Regions from separate parts of the Psychrosphaera aquimarina genome, predicted to be linked through region 1. Evidence: predicted binding sites of a transcription regulator. Region 1 holds the regulator's gene; each other region holds the start of a gene.
What was found. The regulator sigma-54, encoded in region 1, starts transcription at its own class of promoters, with help from an activator protein. The targets are predictions, from matches to a motif close to GTTGGCACGNNNNTNGNNT.
Positions count from the first base shown of each region.

Region 1 (7,687 bases):
TGAACAGTAACTCTTTGATTTTTGTGTTAATAAAATATAGGAGTGAAGGTTACTCGTCTTCGTCAAATTTATTACTGATTAATTGGCAGATCATATTAACGGCTTCTTCAGCATCATTTCCTGTTGCAGAGATAGTTACCTCTTTGCCTTGATTACTCGCCAACATTAATAGTGCCATAACACTATCAGCATTGGCCGTTTTATCGGCCTGAGTCAGGGTGACAGAAGCATCAAATTGTTGAGCTAATTGAGCTAATTTAGTTGCTGCTCTTGCATGCAAGCCTAATTTATTTTCTATTTTTACGGTGCGACTACTTTCCATCTTTTTCACTTTCGTAACGGGCCATTTCACGGTGGCGGACTCGGATGTTTTTATCTCTGGACTTAAACTGTCTAGCTAATGTTTCTGCAATATAAACGGATCTATGTTTACCACCAGTACAACCAATAGCAATAGTCAGGTAACTACGGTTATTTCGTTCTAAATGTGGTAACCAAGTGGACATAAAATTATTAATTTGAAAAACAAATTTATTCACTAAAGGCTCGCCAGCAAGAAACTCTCTAACCGGTAAATCTAAACCCGTAAGCGGTCTTAATTCTGGCTCCCAATGAGGATTAGGTAAAAAACGAGCGTCAAATACAAAATCGATATCATTAGGCACACCGTATTTAAAACCAAATGATTCAAAGGTTAATACCAGCTCTTTTGATGACTTACCTAATATCTTCTCTCGTACCATCTCAGTTAATTGATGTACATTAAGTTGAGAAGTATCTATGTATAAATCAGCACGGTTAGCTAATTCATCTAATAATTTACGTTCCTGTGAAATCGCTTCTGGTAAAGACGACTCGCCTCTTGAAAGGGGATGCAGACGACGGGTCTCGCTGTATCGTCTGATCAAAACCTCATCACTAGCATCAATATATAATACGGTGACATTGACGCCCTTTGGTAAGAAATCAAGGTTATCCATTAATTCTTGTTCAGAGGTGGGTAAATTTCTCACGTCTATACTTACGGCAACTTGGTCGTAATTTTTTTCAAGAGAATGAGATAACGCGGGTAATAAATTGACAGGTAGGTTATCAACACAATAATAGCCAAGATCTTCTAAAACCCTTAGAACGACTGTCTTCCCTGAACCTGACCTACCACTGACTATAAATATATGCATCTATGCTGCTTCAACTATGTTGTAAACGTCGAGGTCTGTTTCAGCTCGGCGTAAATTTTTAACTGTTTCTTTGTTATCTAATAACTTAGCAATAGATGCAAGTGTAGACAAGTGGGTATCACATTGATCTGCCGGAACTAATAAGGCGCAAAAAATATCAACGGGACGTTTATCAATGGCGTCGTAATTGATCGCATCTTGATTAACTAGAAAAACAGCTACGGCTTTTTTTATGTTAGTTAGTTTTCCGTGAGGGATAGCAATTCCATTGCCTATTCCGGTACTGCCTAACTTCTCTCTATTCATTAGACTTTCTAATATGTCATCAAATGAGTGGTCAGGGAGTTGTTCACTGGCTAACAGGGCGATTTGTTCGAGCACTTTCTTTTTACTCGCACAGTTAGTTAATCGTTTTGTACTTTCTGGTTGGAGAAGAAACTTAAGGTTCATTGACGTTCATTTACTACATTTACTTTTGAAGTGTACTCAAAAGGTAAGGTTACGAAATACCGTCCTTGGTATTTCCAGAATAATGATTAAATTAATGTTTGGTTAATTTTTCTTTGTGTTTAATGACCTGTCGGTCAAGCTTATCGATTAATGAATCGATGGCCGCATACATGTCGGTATGCTCAGAGGTTGCGAACAGCTCTCCACCATTTACGTGCATGGTTGCTTCTGCTTTCTGTGCTAGTTTCTCAACGTCTAAAATCACATGGACGTTATTAATATGATCAAAATGTCGCTCTAATTTGGCAAATTTTGTATCGACATATTCTTTTAAAGATTCAGTAGTGTCAATATGACGACATGTTAGGTTTATTTGCATAAGAAATTCCTTCTGTATTAAGTTTTACTTGGCTTACACCAAACGTTTTCTTTGGTTTGAAGGGGGAATGTTTAACGATTCCCGGTATTTTGCAATGGTTCTTCTGGCGACTTGGATACCTTGGTCAGCCAAAATCTCTGCAATCTTACTATCACTTAACGGTTTTGCTTGGTTTTCTGCTGCAACGAGCTTTCTAATAAGGGCTCTAATTGCAGTAGATGAACATTCTCCACCATTCTCAGTACTAACATGACTTGAGAAGAAGTACTTAAGTTCAAAAATTCCTCTAGGTGTATGCATATATTTATGGGTGGTAACCCTAGATATCGTTGATTCGTGCATATCGACCATTTCGGCAACATCATTGAGTACCATAGGTTTCATTGCTTCAGGACCATATTCAAAAAACGCCTGTTGCTGTTGAACAATACAATTAGATACTTTTAATAATGTGTCATTTCTGCTTTCTAAACTCTTAATAAACCATTTAGCTTCTTGTAAGTGAGAACGAACAAATTGAGTATCGTTGGCATTTTTTGATGTCTTACTTAACGATGCATATTGTTCATTTATTTTAAGTTTAGGCATAGAATTTGGATTTAGCTCAACTATCCAACGGCCTTTTTTCTTCACCACACTTACATCAGGGATCACGTAGTCAATTTCGTCTTTAATAACGATGCTGGCAGGGTTAGGATTTAGTTGTTGGATCAGTTCCAAAATGTCTTTTAATTCTGGTTCTTTTAATTTGGCTTTACGTAACAGAGTGCGGTAATCACGATTGGCTAATAAATCAATGTAGTTGTCGATGACATCTATAGCTTCGTTTTTCCAAGGCGTGTCGTCAGAAAATCGTTTTAATTGAATAGACAAACACTCTTGTAAATTACGGGCTGCAACGCCAACAGGGTCAAAATGCTGAATTCGTTTAAGTACCGCTTCAACTTCTTCTATTTCAACGTCTTCATTGTCAATGCTTTCAACAATATCTTCAGTAGAGATAGTTAAGAACCCTTTTTCATCAACCGCATCAATAATGGCGGTTGCGATGGCTAAGTCTTCGTCGGTAAATGGAGATAAATTTAATTGCCACAATAAATGGTCTTGAATATTTTCAGTTGTCTCACCTTGGTATACGGTGTCTTCACCTTCATAAGCGGGACCTGAACTCGCAGGAGCAGCACTCATGTAGTCATCCCACGTTGAGTCCATTGGGAGTTCTTCAGAAATGGTTTCACTTTGCAAAGCTTCGTTCGAACTCATCTCTTCTTGAGACCACTCATTGTCGTCATCGGAAGTCGTGTCTAATGTACCTTCCTGCAATGATTTAAGGTCACCATCATATTCTGCATCAAGATCTTGTGATTGCTGTTCGTCTTCACCATCTAACAACGGGTTACTATCAAGAGCTTCTTGAATTTCCTGTTGTAATTCCAATGAAGATAATTGCAATAAACGAATAGCTTGTTGCAGTTGAGGGGTCATTGTTAACTGCTGACCCATTCTGAGTTGTAATGTAGGTCTCATTTAATTCCGTTACTTAAACGCGTTTAACTGATTACTCGTAAGTGATAGTTACTATAACTTGAACTGATCGCCTAGGTATACTTGTTTTACAATTTCACTTGTTAAAACTTGTTCAGGAGTTCCTTCCGCAATGAGTTCTCCATGACTTACGATATACGCTTTTTCGCAGACATCAAGTGTTTCTCGCACATTATGGTCGGTAATTAGAACGCCAATACCTTTGGCTGTAAGTTGTTGAATTATCTTTTTAATATCTATAACCGATATAGGATCTACACCAGCAAATGGTTCATCTAATAAGATTATTTTCGGGTCAGCAGCTAATGCTCTGGCGATTTCTACTCGACGGCGTTCTCCACCAGATAGGGCCATACCATCGCTGTCTCTGATATGTTCAATATGAAATTCAGAGATCAGATCGTCTAACTTATCGGCTTTTTCATTGGCATTTAAATCTTTGCGCATTTCAAGCACAGCCATGATGTTTTGAGATACAGATAACTTTCGAAAGATAGATGTTTCTTGTGGTAAATACCCTATGCCTTGGCGAGCTCGTACGTGCATAGGTTCGTGGCTTAGGTCTACATCATTTAATGTGATGCTGCCTTTATCGTTAGGCACTAATCCTACAATCATATAAAAAGTGGTTGTTTTACCAGCGCCATTTGGACCCAATAAACCAACCACCTCTCCAGCATGTACTGTTAAACTCACATCTTTGACAACTTGACGTTTGTTGTATGACTTAGCTAAATGTGTGGCGACTAAAGTGGACATAAAATTTCTCTAAGTTAGTAGATGTTGGTATTAATCTTTTTGGTTTTTAAACGAGTTGTCACTCGACCATTTTGGCTTTCATCGCCTTCCGCTTTAACGCGCTGTGCTTTGAGATCAAATTCAATTTTAGCACTTTCAACCACAGATCCACCTTGTTGGAATTTAGCGGAGCCAGCCAGTTGCAATACTTGCGCTTCAACTAAGTAGGTTATTTCTAATGCTTGGGCTGATAGCTCTTGGTTATTTTGTTCTTTTTGCGAAAATATTGCTGGCGTGCCTTTAGCGATTAATTTATCGCTGTTGCCTTCTTTTGTGATAACAAATAACTCATCCGCTTTGATGGTAACACTACCTTGTTTAACAACCACATTACCTGAGAAGTAGAGGGTATTGTTTTTGTAATCTAAATCTTGATTATCAGCATCAATAATTAAGTCTTCTGATGCCGATACTATGCTAGAAAATAGAAGTAACATGGAGCAAAAGCCGGTGATTATTTTATTTATATACATAACTATGAGCCTTTAATTATCGTTTTAACGTGGTTAACCAAGCTGAGAGTTCCGAGTTCAAGATCCGCTGTTAATCCTTTGCCTTGAACCGTAACATTTTTACCTTGAATCGTAATGTCATTGTCAGTGGTGACCATATTCGTGTTTAAATTAATTTCTAAAAATTCGGTCGTGATTGAATTTACAAATTCATTATCAGAAACTTGTAACATACTCACGGACTCTTCTAATAGTAATAAGCCATCTTGCATATTCCCGATTTTTGCCGATAAACGCCAAAAAGGTTTGTTGTCTTGATAAATGATAAATTCAGGTTTTTTAAAGTGAGTTAGAGACAAGTCGGCGTAATGTTCCATCTTTTGTGAAAACACTTGTTGTTCAATGTTGCCGTCTTTATCAAACAACTCTTGATGTAGGAAGGTTGCAGTATATTCAGGTATTAAGTCACTTAATGTGTCACTATTTACCGTATCTTCGCTATCTAATGTGGGCAACCACCAAAGAAAACTGACGACTAAAAAGCTTAGTAATATTATCAGTCTAATATTCATTAAGCGCTCGTTCCCTCAAAATGCGTCGTGAGATATTCTTCGCCTTTTTGCATCATAATTAAAAAGTCAGTTAATTCACGAACTGCACCACGACCACCATTATTGGTTGTAACCATATCAGAAATACTTTTTACGTATGGATGACCGTCATTAACTGATACCGCTAAATTGACTAATTTCATTACCGGGACATCTGGAATGTCATCACCAATATAGGCAACTTGTTCGTGTGTAAGGTTAAGATTATTAAGTAGCTCTCGGTAACCCAAAACTTTGTCTTCCATACCTTGATAAATATGATTAACACCGAGTCCTTTCATTCTAATTTCGAGTAAAGTCGATTTACGTCCCGTAATGACGGCAACTTCGACACCAGCTGCCATTAAGGCTCTAATACCAAACCCATCTTTAGTATTAAAGGCTTTCATTTCTTCACCGCTATTGCCTAAAATAACTGAACCGTCAGAAAATACGCCATCAATATCACAAATTAACAATTTAATATCTTTTGCTTTTGCTTGAACCGACGGAGCGATAGCTTGATACCACTGAGTATATAATTCCATTAAATGACACCTGCTCTTAATAAGTCATGCATGTTTAATGCGCCAATTGGTTTATTTGTATCATCTAATACAAACAAGCTATTAATTTTTTTAGCTTCCATGATATTTAGAGTTTGCGCAGCTAATGTATTTGCTTGAGCGGTAACAGAGTTTCGCGTCATCATGTCAGTGATCATAATTTCATTTATTGGTTTATCTTGATCTAAGCAACGGCGTAAATCACCGTCAGTAAAAATGCCACTAAGTTGTCCCTGTTCATTAACTATTCCAGTCATGCCCAAACCTTTTTTCGACATTTCTAATATAGCTTGTTTTAACGATGCCGCTTCAGTGACTAGTGGTATTCGACTGCCAGTATGCATAATATCTTTAGTGGTTAGTAACAGTTTGCGACCTAAAGAGCCTCCAGGGTGACTTAATGCAAAGTCTTCGGCGGTGAAACCTCTGGCCTCTAACAAAGTAACGGCTAAAGCATCACCTAAAACTAAAGCAGCTGTTGTTGAAGCTGTTGGAGCTAACCCTAATGGACATGCTTCTTCAGTTACAGCAGCATTTAAATGGAAGTCACTATTAACGGCTAAGGTAGATTTATCATTACCCGTCATGGCAATAAGAGTGCAACCTAATCGTTTTAGAACTGGAAGCAAGGTTATGATCTCTGCGGTTTCTCCGCTATTTGACAATGCCAAGACAATATCACTTTTGGTGAACATGCCTAAATCACCATGGCTAGCTTCACCTGGATGAACAAAAAAGAAGGAGTACCTGTACTTGCTAATGTTGCGGCAATTTTATTGGCAACATGTCCTGATTTCCCCATACCTGTCACAATGACTCTGCCACTACAATTTAATATGGTTTCACAACTTTGTTCAAATTGATGATCAATTGATTGTGTTAAATTTGCAATCGCTTGTAACTCAATATTAATGACTTGTAATGCAGACTGCGAAAATTGAGAAAGACTCATAGTTAACTAGTAACCTTTATTAAAACTAAATAAACAGAATGATTTGATAAGCAACAAAACCAGCAACTAACAAACCACCTTCAAATCGGTTAATCCGTCTTGTTTTAGTGAAACTCATAGCCATAAATAATAGCGCTAACGTAGCACCAATCATAACCATAGTGTCACGAGTTGCAGCTTGTGGATCAATAGCACTCGGGTTAATCAGTGCCCCGACTCCCAATACCGCTAGTATATTAAATATGTTTGATCCAATAACGTTACCTATAGCTAAGTCGTCCTCGCCCTTTAGCACCCCAGATACACTGGCTGCTAATTCCGGTAAACTAGTTCCCAATGCAATAATGGTTAACCCAATCACTAATTCACTGATACCAAAGTAAGTTGCAATTGTAACTGCTGATTCAACTAAAAAATGGGAGCTTAATGGTAATAAGATTAAACCAAAAATTATCCAGCCCAATGCTACAGGTGTAGGTAGGTCACTAGGGATCTCATCTTGAGATTCAGCTAATAATGCATCGGGCTCGCCATTTGATGATTTTGCTAAATAAATTAGAAATCCGATAAAAGCAAAAAAGCTAACGGTTAAAAATATACCTTCATTAAATGATAAATAGTCGTCGTGAAGTATCCACCAAGCAAGGAAAGTAAAACCTAATAAAATTGGCATTTCACGATACAAGGTACTGGAAGAAACAATTAAAGGTCTTACTAAAGTAGTGATACCTAAAACAAGTAGGATGTTAGTAATATTAGAGCCGATTGCATTAC
Region 1 is NZ_JAWCUA010000010.1:307,472-315,158, forward strand. Features, by position in the region: gene RT723_RS13290 (HPr family phosphocarrier protein) at 50-322, opposite strand; gene rapZ (RNase adapter RapZ) at 312-1,181, opposite strand; gene ptsN (PTS IIA-like nitrogen regulatory protein PtsN) at 1,182-1,631, opposite strand; gene hpf (ribosome hibernation promoting factor) at 1,723-2,010, opposite strand; gene RT723_RS13310 (RNA polymerase factor sigma-54) at 2,044-3,537, opposite strand; gene lptB (LPS export ABC transporter ATP-binding protein) at 3,589-4,314, opposite strand; gene lptA (lipopolysaccharide transport periplasmic protein LptA) at 4,329-4,826, opposite strand; gene lptC (LPS export ABC transporter periplasmic protein LptC) at 4,829-5,377, opposite strand; gene kdsC (3-deoxy-manno-octulosonate-8-phosphatase KdsC) at 5,377-5,943, opposite strand; partial or broken gene RT723_RS13335 (KpsF/GutQ family sugar-phosphate isomerase) at 5,943-6,913, opposite strand; gene RT723_RS13340 (calcium/sodium antiporter) at 6,939-7,687, opposite strand, start outside.

Region 2 (7,687 bases), on a different contig from region 1:
CGACTAAAACCAGATATAAGTAGTAACAAACCAATGGCGAGTAAACTGCCAACAAAGGCAGCAAAAGATAAATAAAAGCCTAACCCTATTCCTGCCATGGTCATTGCCACGACCACACCAAATGAAGCACCTGATGAAATGCCAAATAAATATGGATCAGCCAATGGATTTCGGGTGATAGTTTGTAAAATAAGTCCAGCCATGGCTAAACCACTACCCGCAATAAACGCTAAAATACTGCGGGGCATTCTTAGTTGCCAAACAATACTATGAGCGAACTGCCCTGAATGTTCATTCATGCCAATAATGCTCAATAAGACTTGATAAAAAGATAAATCGGCAGCACCGATTGCTAATGCAGAAATAAAACTAACGACCAACGCCAATAAAACGACAGCTATTAAAGTAAATGACCTCACTTATCATCTCCTTGGTTAGCTGCACGGTCACTGCTGTTGTAACCATAAAAATAAGTCACATGGGGCGCATGATGTTGAGGATGTTGACTCACTTTAGTACAAACATCAAAAACGTTAGACAACATAACTTCAGTGATAACCTCTTTTGGTTGCCCCACTGCTTGTAAGCTGCCTTTTTTTAAGACTAGTAATTGATCACAAAGTGCACTAGCTAAATTTATGTCATGAAACGAAGCGATAATGGTAATGCCTAACGACTTAGCTAATTCCATGATCTGTATTTGATATTTCACATCTAAGTGACTGGTTGGCTCATCCATCAATAAAAGTTGTGGTCGTTGTACAATAGCCCGTGCAATCATGACTCTTTGTTTTTCACCACCGGATAAGGTTTCAAAGTCAACTTGGGTCTTATCGCTTAAACCAACTTGTTCTATCGCTGTTTTGATCAATGCGAGATCGTCTTTACTGTTATTACTAAACATAGTTTTATGTGGAATAAGACCTAAAGCCACCACATCAAAGACAGACAAATTAAATTGTTGCGGGGTATGTTGCAAAACTACGGCAACGTTACGAGCAAATTCTTGATTTGACAGTGACCTAATATCTTGGTTATTAAATTTAATTTGGCCGTTTGCAGGTGAGATGTATCGGTATAAGCAGCGTAATAAACTGGATTTACCTGCACCATTAGGCCCTAACATACCGGTAAAGCTACCAACGGGAACTTGAAAACTAATGTCAGACAAAATCTGAGAATTACCTGCATACCAGCTTAAGTTACTGACAGATAATAGGGGATGATTTATTTTGTTTGTTGTTGACACTAATAACTCGCTACGTTTACACATTTTTGCGGAACACGTAAGCAAACACCACCAACAAGTATGACTTGGAGATGATAGATAAGCCCATTTCGAGTATGCCCGCTCGTTTTGGTGATTGTTTCATTTTAAAACATGGAACTTGTTTAGATTAAACTTTGGTATCCTGACTTACAGCGTCTCGGCATTTCCCTTCCCAATCTTGTTCTATATTAATTAAAATACAGATCATTAAAATCAGTGGTATAAAATGCTGCTCTGTTTACAGTTGCGGGTACAGTTGTGGAATCCCTTTCATTTATTAAAACTAAAGGCCACCACATTCCCATAACGATATTAAGTTATAAATACTTAAACTTTAGTATCGTTATATTTAAGCGTTAAACACGCCTAAATAAAGTTTAATTCTCTAAGGATTGAAATACCTATTTAACATACTTAAATTGCAAGTCGTCAATGGAAATTCAATGCAAAAACTTAAGCGACCATTATCCGTATGCATGAATAAATAACAAGATAAAAGAAAGTACAATTGGCGATTAACACTTAATTAAAACTTCAACATCGGCCAAACATTACCTTGGTCATCTTGTTTAACTTCAATGTTTATGATCCCTGCGTAATCGATTTTAATTTTATTAGATAATTCAGCATAATGCATTTCATTAAGTAAGTTTGAAATTACCTGTTTAATCACCCCTGCATGTGTGAGTACAACGATATCACCCGAAGCTTGATGAATTAAACTTTGCCACCACTTATTTACTCTGGTTTGAAATGCTAAGAATGACTCTCCATTCGGTGGTGTTATGTCGATTGGGTTTTGCCAAAAATCGCCAAGAGAAGGTGTTTGTTGCCAAAGTGAGTCATAACCAAGGCCGTCCCAATCACCAAAATTCATTTCTTTGATATTCACTTCAACATCGACCGTCATTTTACGCTTAGTTGCAATGTACTCCGCCATCACCAAACATCGTTTTAATGGTGAAGAAATCAAACGCTCAAACTTCAAGTTATTAAATCGATTGATTAATTGTTGCTCCCCCAATTTAGACAAGTTCAAATCTGTGTGCCCTAACAATAGACCTAGTTGTTCAGGTTCACCGTGCCTAACAAGTGTTATATTTATGGTTTTCAATCTAATCAAGCCTATACAAAACGAAAATACCCATAAAATAGATACCACATTTATAATAAATTTAGTTACTTATATTAAACTTCAATATTTTTTATTAAAAGGTGTGCTGATTAATCAATTAATGATAGAATCCGTCGGCTTTTTTTAACCAACTTATTATTAAGAAGATAGAGTAAGACAATGGCTGACTTATCGAAGTATAGAAATATAGGTATTTTCGCTCACGTTGATGCGGGTAAAACCACTACGACAGAGCGTATTTTGAAATTAACTGGTCAAATCCACAAGACTGGTGAAGTGCACGACGGTGAGTCAACAACTGACTTCATGGAACAGGAAGCTGAGCGCGGAATTACAATCCAATCTGCTGCTGTTAGTTGTTTCTGGAAAGATCACCGCTTTAACGTAATCGATACTCCTGGACACGTTGACTTCACAGTTGAAGTATATCGTTCTCTTAAAGTATTAGACGGTGGTATCGGTGTATTCTGTGGTTCTGGTGGTGTTGAACCTCAATCAGAAACTAACTGGCGTTATGCAAATGACTCAGAAGTAGCACGTATCATTTTCGTAAATAAATTAGACCGTATGGGTGCTGATTTTTACCGTGTAGTTAAGCAAACTCAAGATGTACTAGGTGCTAACCCTCTAGTTATGGTTCTACCAATTGGTATAGAAGACGAGTTTTCTGGTGTTGTTGATCTATTAACACGTAAAGCATACATTTGGGATGACACAGGTCTTCCTGAAAACTACGAAATCACTGATGTTCCTGCGGACATGGTTGATAAAGTAGAAGAATACCGTGAAATGCTAATCGAAACTGCTGTTGAGCAAGACGATGACCTAATGGAAGCATACATGGAAGGCGAAGAGCCATCTTTAGAAGACATCAAACGTTGTATCCGTAAAGGTACTCGTACAATGGATTTCTTCCCTACTTACTGTGGTTCTGCATTTAAAAACAAAGGTGTTCAAAACGTTCTTGACGCAGTTGTTGATTATTTGCCTTCACCTACTGAAGTTGATCCTCAGCCTCTTACAGATGAAGAAGGTGAGCCTACTGGTCGTCACGCTATCGTTTCTGCTGATGAATCTTTCAAAGCATTAGCATTCAAAATAATGGATGACCGTTTTGGTGCATTAACATTCGTACGTATCTACTCAGGTAAACTGAACAAAGGTGATACGATCATGAATGCGGCTACTGGTAAAACAGAGCGTGTTGGCCGTATGGTTGAGATGCAAGCAGATGACCGTAAAGAACTTACTTCAGCACAAGCGGGCGACATCATCGCTATCGTTGGTATGAAAGGTAACGTTCAAACTGGTCACACTTTATGTGATCCTAAAGATCCAATCATCTTAGAAGCAATGGTTTTCCCTGAACCAGTAATCTCTATCTCTGTTAAGCCTAAAGATAAAGGTTCAACTGAGAAAATGGGTATTGCTATCGGTAAAATGGTTGCAGAAGATCCAACATTCCGTGTTGAAACTGACCAAGATTCTGGTGAAACAATCCTATCTGGTATGGGTGAGCTTCACTTAGACATCAAAGTTGATATCTTAAAACGTACTTACGGTGTTGAATTAGAAGTTGGTGAGCCTCAAGTTGCTTACCGTGAAACTATCACTAAGCCTGTTGAAGATACTTATACACATAAGAAACAATCTGGTGGTTCTGGTCAATTCGGTAAAATTGATTACCGTATCAAGCCTGGTGAACCTGGTTCTGGTTTCACTTTCACATCAACAGTTGTTGGTGGTAACGTACCTAAAGAATTCTTCCCTGCAATCGAAAAAGGATTTGCTGGCATGATGGAAACTGGTGTTTTAGCTGGCTTCCCTGTTCTTGACGTTGAAATCGAACTTTACGATGGTGGTTTCCACGCAGTCGATTCATCTGCTGTAGCATTTGAATTAGCAGCACGTGGCGCATTCCGTCAATCTATCCCTAAAGCAGGTGCTCAACTTCTTGAGCCTGTAATGGCGGTTGACGTATTTACTCCTGAAGATCACGTTGGTGATGTTATCGGTGACCTTAGTCGTCGTCGTGGCATGATCGCTGGTCAAGAAGCTGGTGCTACTGGCGTACGTATCAAAGCTGACGTTCCTCTTTCAGAAATGTTTGGTTACATTGGTTCATTACGTACAATGACTTCTGGCCGCGGCCAATTCTCTATGGAATTCAAAAACTACATGCCTTGTCCAGGCAGTGTTTCTGATGAAGTAATTGCGAAAGCTAAAGCTGAAAAAGAAGCCGGTAAAAAGTAACCCTTTTTAGACGCAAAAAAACCCACTTTTTTAAGTGGGTTTTTTATTGCCTACGATTTTCAATATGAAACTTAACCTTAGATTATGTTAAAGTTCGTATGCAATTATTTGGAGTAAATTTGTGACTGAACAACAAGGTAAACGTCTTAATAAATTCATTAGTGAGTCAGGGTATTGCTCTCGTCGAGAAGCCGATAAATTAATAGAGCAGCAAAGAGTCAAAATCAATGGTGTTATACCGGAGTTAGGGACAAAAGTTATGCCTAACGATAAAGTCACAGTCAATGGTAAGCCTATAAGCGCGATGCCAGACAATAAATCAGACAGAGTATATATTGCTTACAATAAACCTATTGGCATCACCTGCACGACTGAGTTACATGTAAGAGGTAATATTGTGGATGCAATCAATCACAGTCAACGAATTTTTCCAATCGGCCGCTTAGATAAACCTTCTGAAGGGTTAATATTTTTAACCAGTGACGGTGATATTGTTAATAAAATACTCAGAGCTGAGAATGCCCACGAAAAAGAATACTTAGTAACGGTAGATAAACCTCTAAATGACAGGTTCAAAAATAAAATGGAAAGAGGCATACCTATTCTTGGTACGGTCACTAAACCATGCAAGGTCAAATTAGTCGGAGCAAAACAATTTAATATTATTTTAACTCAAGGACTAAACCGCCAAATTCGACGTATGTGCGAATACCTAGGTTATGACGTCGTTAAACTGAAACGAACTCGAATTATGAACGTAGATTTAAAAGGTTTAAGAGTTGGTCAATGGCGAGAGTTAAGTAAACAAGAAATGGACACCATTAACAGAGCAGTTTCAAACTCAACAAAGACGGCCGACTGATTTTTAGTTTATTAGACCAAAGATTAGTTTTTATCACTAGAGCCAATTCATACAATTTAATATTTTTCTTTTAAAACAAATAGTTAAATATTGGCTCTATTTTTGATTAATAACGCTACATTAATCGTTATTAACGCATATTAAAACCTGTATTTTGGAAGTAAACCATGAAAAAAACTTTAAAACTCATCCCACTTTTCACCTGTTTAACTCTGATCACTGGTTGTGTATACCATGTAGGAGGCAACCGAGACAATCACACCGCTAACGTAACTTTAAACGAAACCCTTGAATTAGATGCGACAGCATTAAGCCAACTTAATATTGACGCTGGGGCTGGATATTTAAATATTATTGGCAGTGACACTAACACCATCATGGTAGAAGCAAAAATAAGAACTGACGAAGAAAGACGTTACACCCTCACTTTAAAAAAGTCAGGAAACCAAGCAATGTTAGTGGCTGAGCAAAAAAGCTATGGGAGTTGGTCTGGCAGCTCTCCTTATATAGATTTAACAGTAACAGTGCCTAAAACACTCGCACTTGATATTGACGACGGCTCTGGTGACATTAGTATTTCACGTATCAATAACTCTATAACCTTAGATGACGGATCCGGCTCAATAGAAATTTCTAAAATTAATGGTGATATTCAATTACAAGATGGTTCTGGTTGGATAACGTTAGAAAATATCAATGGTAATATTAACGTTGAAGATGGCTCAGGTGATTTAACAATATCAAACACCTCTGGCAATATTTATATTGATGATGGTTCTGGTCAACTCACTGTATTAAATACCAGTGGGAAAGTAACCGTGGATGACGGCTCTGGTGATATCACCATAGAGAACGCGGGTGGGTTAAATATCATTGAATCAGGTTCTGGTGGTTTAAAAGTATCTAACATCAGTGGCCAAATGAATATAGGTTCATAATATGAATAGTTATTTATTGATCAAAAAAATACTCCTAACTATCCTAGGTGGCGCTCTAACCCTAGCAGGTTTAATATTTATTATATTGCCTGGGCCATCAGTGCTATTTTTACTACCTGGGCTATATCTATTAAGTCTAGAGTATGAACAGGCCAAAGTATGGCTTAAGAAGGTTCAAAAGATGATGACGAATACCAGCCGTTGGGTAGATAAAAAGATACGTCAAAGAAAACATTCTTACTAAAAAGAACAGGAATAATGGGAACCACAAGGTTCCCATTTTTTTATCTGTTATTATTTGTTATAACAACTGTATTAATTATTATAATAATAAAGATCTTTTTATGACGACCAATTTAGTTACGCTCAATATTCAAGACAATGGCGTTGCACAAGTAACATTAAACAGGCCTGATAAACTTAACGCACTAAATTTGGATATGTTCAAAGCCATTAATAAAACAATTTCATTGATAGATAATAATAAACGTATTCGCGTGGTTATCTTATCTGGAGCTGGAGAGGACTTCTGTAGTGGTTTAGATATTAAATCAGTAATGAGCCGGCCAATTAACGCAATAAAACTATTATTTAAATGGTTACCTGGCAACCGAAATCTCGCACAAAAAGTAACAAATGAATGGCGAAAACTAAACATTCCGGTTATTGCAGCTATTCATGGCCGTTGCTGGGGAGGTTTACAAATAGCATTAGGGGCTGACTTTAGAATAGCCCATCAAGACGCCTCATTAAGTATCATGGAAAGTAAATGGGGATTGATACCCGATATGGCGGGTAATACTCAAGTTAGAAAATTAATGCCTATTGATCAAGCAATGAAGCTCACCATGACAGCTGAAGTACTAACGGCTGAGCAAGCACTACAATATAATTTGTTAACTGAAGTAACGGACGATCCACTAGACAGAGCCAATCAGTTAGCGTTATCCCTCATAGAAAAATCGCCAGATGTATTAGCTGCGATAAAAAAATTATTCAACGATAATTGGAATGGTTCTGAAAGAGCTCTATTTGCCAAAGAAAGTTGGTATCAAGTTAAAATTTTAGCTGGGAAAAACCAATCAATAGCCACTAAAAAAGCGCTCGGTAAAGACGCGACTTATAAAAATAGAGGGAACTGGTAATCACCTAGTTTTAAATTCTCGTTCTACATTTCGTTATTACATTAAATTTTAGGCAATAAAAAAGGCCACCTAAGTGACCTTTTT
Region 2 is NZ_JAWCUA010000009.1:20,820-28,506, reverse strand. Features, by position in the region: gene RT723_RS11305 (FecCD family ABC transporter permease) at 1-419, opposite strand, end outside; gene RT723_RS11300 (ABC transporter ATP-binding protein) at 416-1,249, opposite strand; cobalamin riboswitch at 1,406-1,574, opposite strand; gene RT723_RS11295 (histidine phosphatase family protein) at 1,797-2,384, opposite strand; gene fusA (elongation factor G) at 2,565-4,658, shown strand; gene rluF (23S rRNA pseudouridine(2604) synthase RluF) at 4,780-5,520, shown strand; gene RT723_RS11280 (DUF4097 family beta strand repeat-containing protein) at 5,688-6,458, shown strand; gene RT723_RS11275 (PGPGW domain-containing protein) at 6,460-6,702, shown strand; gene RT723_RS11270 (crotonase/enoyl-CoA hydratase family protein) at 6,803-7,603, shown strand.
Region 2: RT723_RS11280 (DUF4097 family beta strand repeat-containing protein) is a predicted target of sigma-54. The motif match lies at 5,610-5,628, and genes of this name have one in related genera.

Region 3 (7,687 bases), on a different contig from region 1:
TGAATGATTATTACCTTAAAAAATATAAATAAGCATTATAATTAACAAAATCTCTTTATTTTGTTAATTATAATGCTTCTAACTAGTTGTAAATTAGACTATTAATCTATTGTCGTTTTTCTTATATTTGATATAAGGCAAAGATAGTTACACCATGTTAGAAATTTTAATGAGTTTGCAAAAGGCTGCCCCTATTAATTTTGAATTAGTAGCGGTTAATTTAGATCAAAAACAGCCCGGTTTTCCTGATCATGTACTGCCACAATATCTAGAACAGTTAGGTGTTGAATATAAGATAGTAACGGAAGATACCTACTCTATCGTGATGGATAAGATACCTGAAGGCAAAACAACTTGTTCATTATGTTCAAGATTGCGTAGAGGTATTTTGTACCGTACAGCAAAAGAACTAGGCGCGACAAAAATTGCTTTGGGTCATCATAGGGATGACATACTAGAAACTATGTTTTTAAATATGTTCCATGGTGGAAAGTTAAAATCGATGCCGCCAAAATTAAAAAGTGATAATAACGAACACGTGGTTATTCGCCCTCTTGCCTATGCTAAAGAAAAAGACATTGAATTGTTTTCACAAATAAAAGGTTACCCGATTATTCCTTGTAATCTATGTGGTTCACAAGAGAATTTACAGCGTAAACAAATTAAACAAATGTTAAACGATTGGGACAAGCAGTTCCCTGGACGCATTGAAAGTATGTTCAGCGCGTTACAAAATGTGGTTCCAAGTCATCTTGCTGACACAGAGTTATTTGACTTTAAAACTTTGACTCAAGACGTTGAAGAAGGTGATGTGGCTTTTGATGCGCCAGAGATACCGACATATATAGACCCAGAATCTGATGTTACAGAGATAGACACAACGAGCGTTAAAGTAATAGAACTGGTTTAAATTTAACTCTCAGTAATTTGCTAACTAGATATAAAAAAACCTAAACAATTGTTTAGGTTTTTTTGTTTGTAACGACACAAAAAATTATTTATTTTCGTTATTAGTCCATGTATCTCTTAGACCAACCGTTTTATTAAAGATCATTTTACCATCTGAGTTTTTATTGCCATCAAAACAGAAATAGCCTAAACGTTCAAATTGGAAACCTTGTTGAGCTTTTGCTTCTACTAAACTTGGCTCAATATAGCCTTGTCTAATAACTAAAGAGTCAGGGTTTAATACTGTGGTAAAGTCTTCAACTGCAGCAGGATTAGCAACGGTAAACATTCGATCATAATCTCTGATCTCAGCTTCAACACCATGAGAGGCTGATACCCAATGGATTACCCCTTTCGCTTTACGACCGTCAGCCGGTAACTTACCTAATGTTGATTCATCGTAGGTGCAATAAACAGTGTTGATATTCCCTTGTTCATCTTTGTCACAACGCTCAGCTTTCACAAAGTATGCATTACGTAAACGGACTTCTTTACCAATCACTAGACGTTTGTATTTTTTATTGGCTTCTTCACGGAAGTCTTCACGCTCAATATAAACCACTTTACTAAATGGTAGCTTGCGCGTGCCCATGCTTTCATCACTTGGATGATTTGGTGCGTCTATCCATTCAATATGGTCATCGGGTAGGTTTTCAATAACCAATTTGATTGGATCAACAACGGCCATAGCACGTGGTGCATTTTCATTTAAATCTTCACGGATACAGGCTTCTAGAACGCCCATTTCAATGGTGTTTTCCATTTTGGTCACACCAATACGTTTACAAAACTCTTGTATTGCGCCTGGCGTGTAACCACGGCGTCTTAAACCAGCTATGGTTGGCATTCTAGGATCATCCCAACCCTGTACATGATTTTCTGTAACTAGCGCATTTAATTTGCGTTTACTCATCATAGTGTATTCAAGGTTTAATCTTGAAAACTCGTATTGATGTGGGCGCGTTTCAATGGAGATATTATCTAACACCCAATCATATAAACGACGGTTATCTTGGAACTCTAACGTACATAAAGAATGTGTGATCCCTTCTATTGCATCAGATATACAATGAGTGAAATCATACATAGGGTAAATACACCATTTGTCACCGGTTTGGTGATGATGGGCAAAACGAACACGATAAATAACAGGATCACGCATACACATGAAGCTAGATGACATATCGATTTTAGCTCTTAAACAACACTCACCATCTTTGTACTTGCCATCACGCATGTCATGGAATAACTGTAAGTTTTCAGCAGGACTGGTGTCTCTATATGGGCTGTTAGTACCTGGAGATGTTAACGTACCTCGCATTTCACGCATGGTTTCTTGGTTAGAGAATTCAACGTACGCTAAGCCTTTATTGATCAGTTCTTCTGCATAACTAAACAACTGGTCAAAATAGTTTGATGAATAACAAATTTCACCACTCCAATTGAAACCTAACCAGCTAACGTCATTTTTTATAGCGTTAACATAGTCAATGTCTTCTTTTTCTGGATTGGTATCATCAAAACGTAGGTTACATAATCCATCATAATCTTGAGCGATGCCAAAATTTAACACGATAGATTTTGCATGCCCAATATGAAGGTAACCATTTGGTTCTGGAGGAAAACGTGTATGGGTTGTAGGGTATTTTCCTGCCGCTAAATCTGCGTCGATGATATTTCTAATAAAATTAGATGGACGATTCTCTACATCCGCCATTTATATAACCTTTTCTAACAATTTAATTGGCGCGAGTATATCATTGCCACTCAGTGTTTTTCCAAGTTTAAATATAGAAATTAATGATTTAATTTATTCAACGGGTTATAAATTAAACTTAAACACTAATTATTGGTTAAATTTACGAAAATAACGCGTATTATAATAACTCAACTATTCGCATTGAGGCTAAGTCATTGTATTTAAAGTAAAATATAACTGGCACTGTATTTGTTATAACAAACACAATAAAGTTAGATTTATCACTTTTTAGATTTAAAAAATTACCTTTCTGTTGGAGAATGTTTAATGAATACATTAAAAAATAAATTAGCCTTACCTGTCATTGCTTCTACCCTATTACTATTTAATTCAGTTTCTGCAAACGCTCACAACAACGAATGCCATTTGTCGTTAAAGAATGATTTATCGGTCACTCCTGATCATATTCGTATCATTGAAGATGATGAAACTATGGTCGATATATACAAAGACCGTATTTTGTTTATAAAAGGTGAACAAATACAGTTAACGGATAAACAGCAATCGATGATTAATGAGTATTCAACTTCCATACGCAAAGCAATACCAGAAGTTACTGAAATAGCAATTGAGGCGGTTGGATTGGCCTTTGAAGGTTTAAATGCTGGTCTTGGTAAATTTGTCGATATGGAAGTTCATGAAGATAAGTTTAAGATAATACAAGAAAAAATAAGAGAAAAATACAATAGTAATGAAGGTCGATATTCAATTACTGAAGGTGAGTTTAATATGGATATTGACGACGGTGAAGTTGACGAGTTAGTTAATGAAATTGTCGATGATATGGTACCCACTATTATTGGTGGTTTAATATCTAATATGGGACAAGCCATCGCCTCAGGTGATGATATAGATTTTGATAATTTTGGCGAGAATATTGAACGAGAGATTGAAGCTAAAGCTGATCTCATCGAAGTTAAAGCGGATGCATTTTGCAATAGTATGAAACGAGTAGACAAATTAGAACAGGCATTGGTAGCCACTAATCCCAAGTTTGTTTATTTAGACTTGTTGGAAATAGAGCACTAATACAAAATCAATAACATTAAGGGGACGTTTTCGTCCCCTTTTTCGTTTAGGTAAATCAATTACAATTAGACCTAATATTACCCTGTTAAATCAAAGTGGTACTGATTGCTGTTTAACTTTTTAAACTTTGGTCCAGCAATGAAGTTGCCTGATAAATAATGTTCAGAGTCCGTAATAGCAATTGACTCTTCGTCTATTAGAATATTCCAGTTTAGTTTTTTTTGTATGTTGCTGGATAATTGTTCTATTAAGGCGGTATTAAATTGAAGGTCATGGTTATTGATCAGTTCAGAAGTCTCTGAACTTCCAATGCAAAGGAGCTTTTGGCATTTGTGTTGTGCTTTTTTCAATTCAGATGCTGACAATGATCGAGTGTAAATCCACAGTCTATCAATACCAAGGTGAACGTCATCTTGTATATAAATATCTGGGTTTATATGCTGAATATTGGGGTTAACCTTAGGTTTAGAATTAAACTTAAATTGTGGTAATAAACAAAGTGTTAATAAGGTCAACACGTTTTTTTTACTATATGTTGGGGTTGCTATAGGAACAGTGATATGTCTTTTTTCACTTGTACCATTATTTAAATTGGTTGTTTCAACCCACAGATTAATTAATTGAGTTTGAGAAGCCATTGTGGCCTCCTGACATCACTGCCTAAGTTAAATGTGGTTAAAATGTATACATAAATTAGACCACATCGCACTATGGGTTAAGTATAGCTATGATTTGTTATGTTTATTTATAATAAGAATTCATTAACTAGGATATTTAAAGCAAGACCGATCATGACCACTCCCATTACCCTATCGAATATATAAGCGTTAGCTTGGAAAAAGTGTTGAACTCTTTTATGGGTTAAAATTAAAGACAAAAAACAAAACCAAATAGCCGTTGCTATAGCCATATATAGGCCATACAACCCCTTAATTACCAGAGGTGTATTTATATCTACAACAACAGTAAACAATGCCAAAAAGAATAAGGTTGCTTTAGGATTAATTCCGTTGGTTAAAAACCCCATTAGGAATGCTTTTTTAGATGAAATAGATCTGACTGGCGAACTATCTTTTATCTTCTGCTCAGATACAGGTTGTGATCGTATCGCTCCAAAGCCAAGATATAACAAGAAACTGGATGCCACTATAATCAACAAATTATAAAGCCAAGGGGTCGTACTTATCACTAATCCGATACCGGCCAACGCATAAGTCACATGTAAAAATATTGCTGAACCAACACCCAAACTAGTGAGTAATGCGATCCTTTTACCGTAATTAATCGAATATTTCATCACAATTGCAAAATCAGGCCCTGGGCTTGTGACAGCAATTAAATGAGCGAACGCTATGGTTAAAAACTCAACACCATATTGACTGTAATCCAACATTATCTCCAATTAATAACAATAAGATGGCAAGTGACTATCACAAACATGTGATGTTTATCTAAATAAGTCAGCCACAATTTGTATAGGATGTTTTAGTAACTTGTTTTCATAACGTTTCACCTGACTACGACAAGAAAAACCGGTTACTAAAACTGGACGATGATTGACCTGCTCAAGTGCAGGTTTCCAACTCAATTGATAGATATCGCTTGAAGCTTGTTGGTTTTTGGCTTCGTGACCAAAGGTCCCTGCCATCCCACAACACCCTGTATTAATAGGGTTAATTGTCATATTTAATTTAGTGAAAATAGTTTGCCACTGAGTGTTTATGTTTGGCAATACTGACTTTTCAGTACAATGTGTCATTAAATTAAACTGTGGCGTTTCATTATTGCTATTCTGCGATAAAGTTTCAGATGACAGATCAAAATCTTGTTGCCATAACCACTCACTTAATAAACTCACCTTATAGTTTACTTTGTCAGCGCCTAGAGACTCAACATACTCATCCCTATATGCAAATACCAAAGAGGCATCCATACCTACCATTGGGATATCGTATGTAGCAATTTGGTTGTAGAAGTTATTAGCCTTAGACGCGATTTTATTAAACTTAGTTAAAAAGCCTTTAACATGTGCCGGTTTACCATTTTCTTTAAAAGGTAAAACAAATGGCTTAAAGCCTAATCCTTTTAATGCAATGACGGTATCAAGCAATAATTGTGACTCGTAAAAGCTAGTAAATGGGTCTTGTACTATCAATACGGCCTTTGACTTATCCGCTGCAGATAATGCTGTTATCTTGTTTTTACTAAACTTAAATTCATCGTCTAAGTGAGTATTCAAATAATCACTAAATTTAGGTGCGTCTAGATAACCGACAATGTTTCTTGTCACCCAAGTGGATAACGGATTATGCATAAACAAATTGCTCAGTTTTGGAGTTTTGGCCAAAGTGGGCAATAAATGTTCTATATTCGCCACTAAATAATCACTTAACGGTCTGAAGTAACGTTGGTGGTACATAGACAAAAATTTAGCTCTAAAGCTAGGAACATCAACTTTTATAGGACATGCCGTGCTACACGCTTTACATGCTAAACAGTTATCCATTGAGTGTTTCACTTCATGGCTGTAATCGTACATCCCCATCTTGGCACCTAAACTTCTAAATGCTTTGTATGGCAAGGTCATTAGTTGAAAAATAGTATCGCGTGACCGATTAAGTTGTTCATCACTGATGTTATTACCTTGTAACCTGATCCACTCACGCATCAGATTGGCTCTACCTTTTGGCGAAAATGAACGGTCTTTTGAATGTTTATAAGATGGACACATTGGGCTGTTAACATCATAATTAAAACACAGTCCATTACCATTGCAATTCACGGTGGTTTCAAAGTTTTCAATAACGGATAATGGAATTTGTTTATCAAAATGAGCACGTTTAATCCCGTCAACAGAGACTAAGTTTTCAGTTGAATCAATTGGCGTACAAATTTTGCCTGGGTTTAGTCGATTGTTAGGGTCAAAGCTTGTTTTTACTTTTCTCAGCTCATTGAATAATGCATCCCCAAAAAACTCTGGTCCATATTCACTTCTGTAACCTCGCCCGTGTTCGCCCCACATCAAACCATTATATTTTGCTGTTAGCTTTACTACTTCGTCAGAGACAACTCTTAACAATTGTTCTTGCGCCGGATCAGTTAAATCTAAAGCAGGTCTAACATGAAGAACGCCAGCATCAACATGTCCAAACATACCGTAATCAAGTTGATGACTGTCTAACAAACGTCTAAAGTCAGCGATAAAGTCGGCTAGGTGTTCAGGCGGAACGGCCGTATCTTCAACAAAGGCAATAGGTTTTTTACTAGACTTAGCATTACCTAATAACCCAACTGCTTTTTTACGCATGGCGTAAATTTTATTAATGGCAGCCAAGTCTTCAATTATTTGATACCCGATCACCCCATTTTCATTATTGTTGGCAATTAACGCATCCAAACGAGCACAAAGGTGTTCTATTTTTTGTTTTTGATTGTCTGGATCCTCATCGTTGTATTCAACAATGTTAAGGCCATTCATGGTTTGATTAGGTACATCTGTGATCAAATCGGAAACAGAATCCCAAATCACATCTTGTTTGGCTAAGTTTAAAACTTTGGAATCAACAGTCTCAACCGAGGTTGCATTGGCTTCAACTAAAAACGGCGAGTTCCTAAGAGCAGAATCAAAGTTGTCATACTTTACATTCACCATCGTTTTGTATTTAGCGATTGGCGTAATGTTTAACTTTGTTTCTGTAATGAAAGCTAATGTGCCCTCAGAACCCGTTAATATACGGGATAAGTTGAAACGACTCATATCCTCATTAAAAACGTGCTCTAAGTCATAACCGGTTAAAAAGCGGTTGAGTCTTGGGAAAGTAGCAAGAATGTTATCGCGATGAGTGGTACATGTATCAAGTACTTGTTTATAAATACTGCTTAATGGACTGTCACTGTTCGCTAATGCTTGAGCTTCGGAGATGGCAATGTCAGACGTTTCTAATCGCTCTC
Region 3 is NZ_JAWCUA010000001.1:352,178-359,864, reverse strand. Features, by position in the region: partial or broken gene ttcA (tRNA 2-thiocytidine(32) synthetase TtcA) at 137-910, shown strand; gene glnS (glutamine--tRNA ligase) at 995-2,665, opposite strand; gene RT723_RS01630 (DUF2884 family protein) at 2,975-3,736, shown strand; gene RT723_RS01625 (hypothetical protein) at 3,814-4,374, opposite strand; gene RT723_RS01620 (LysE family translocator) at 4,482-5,129, opposite strand; gene ydiJ (D-2-hydroxyglutarate dehydrogenase YdiJ) at 5,184-7,687, opposite strand, start outside.
Region 3: RT723_RS01630 (DUF2884 family protein) is a predicted target of sigma-54. The motif match lies at 2,884-2,902, and genes of this name have one in related genera.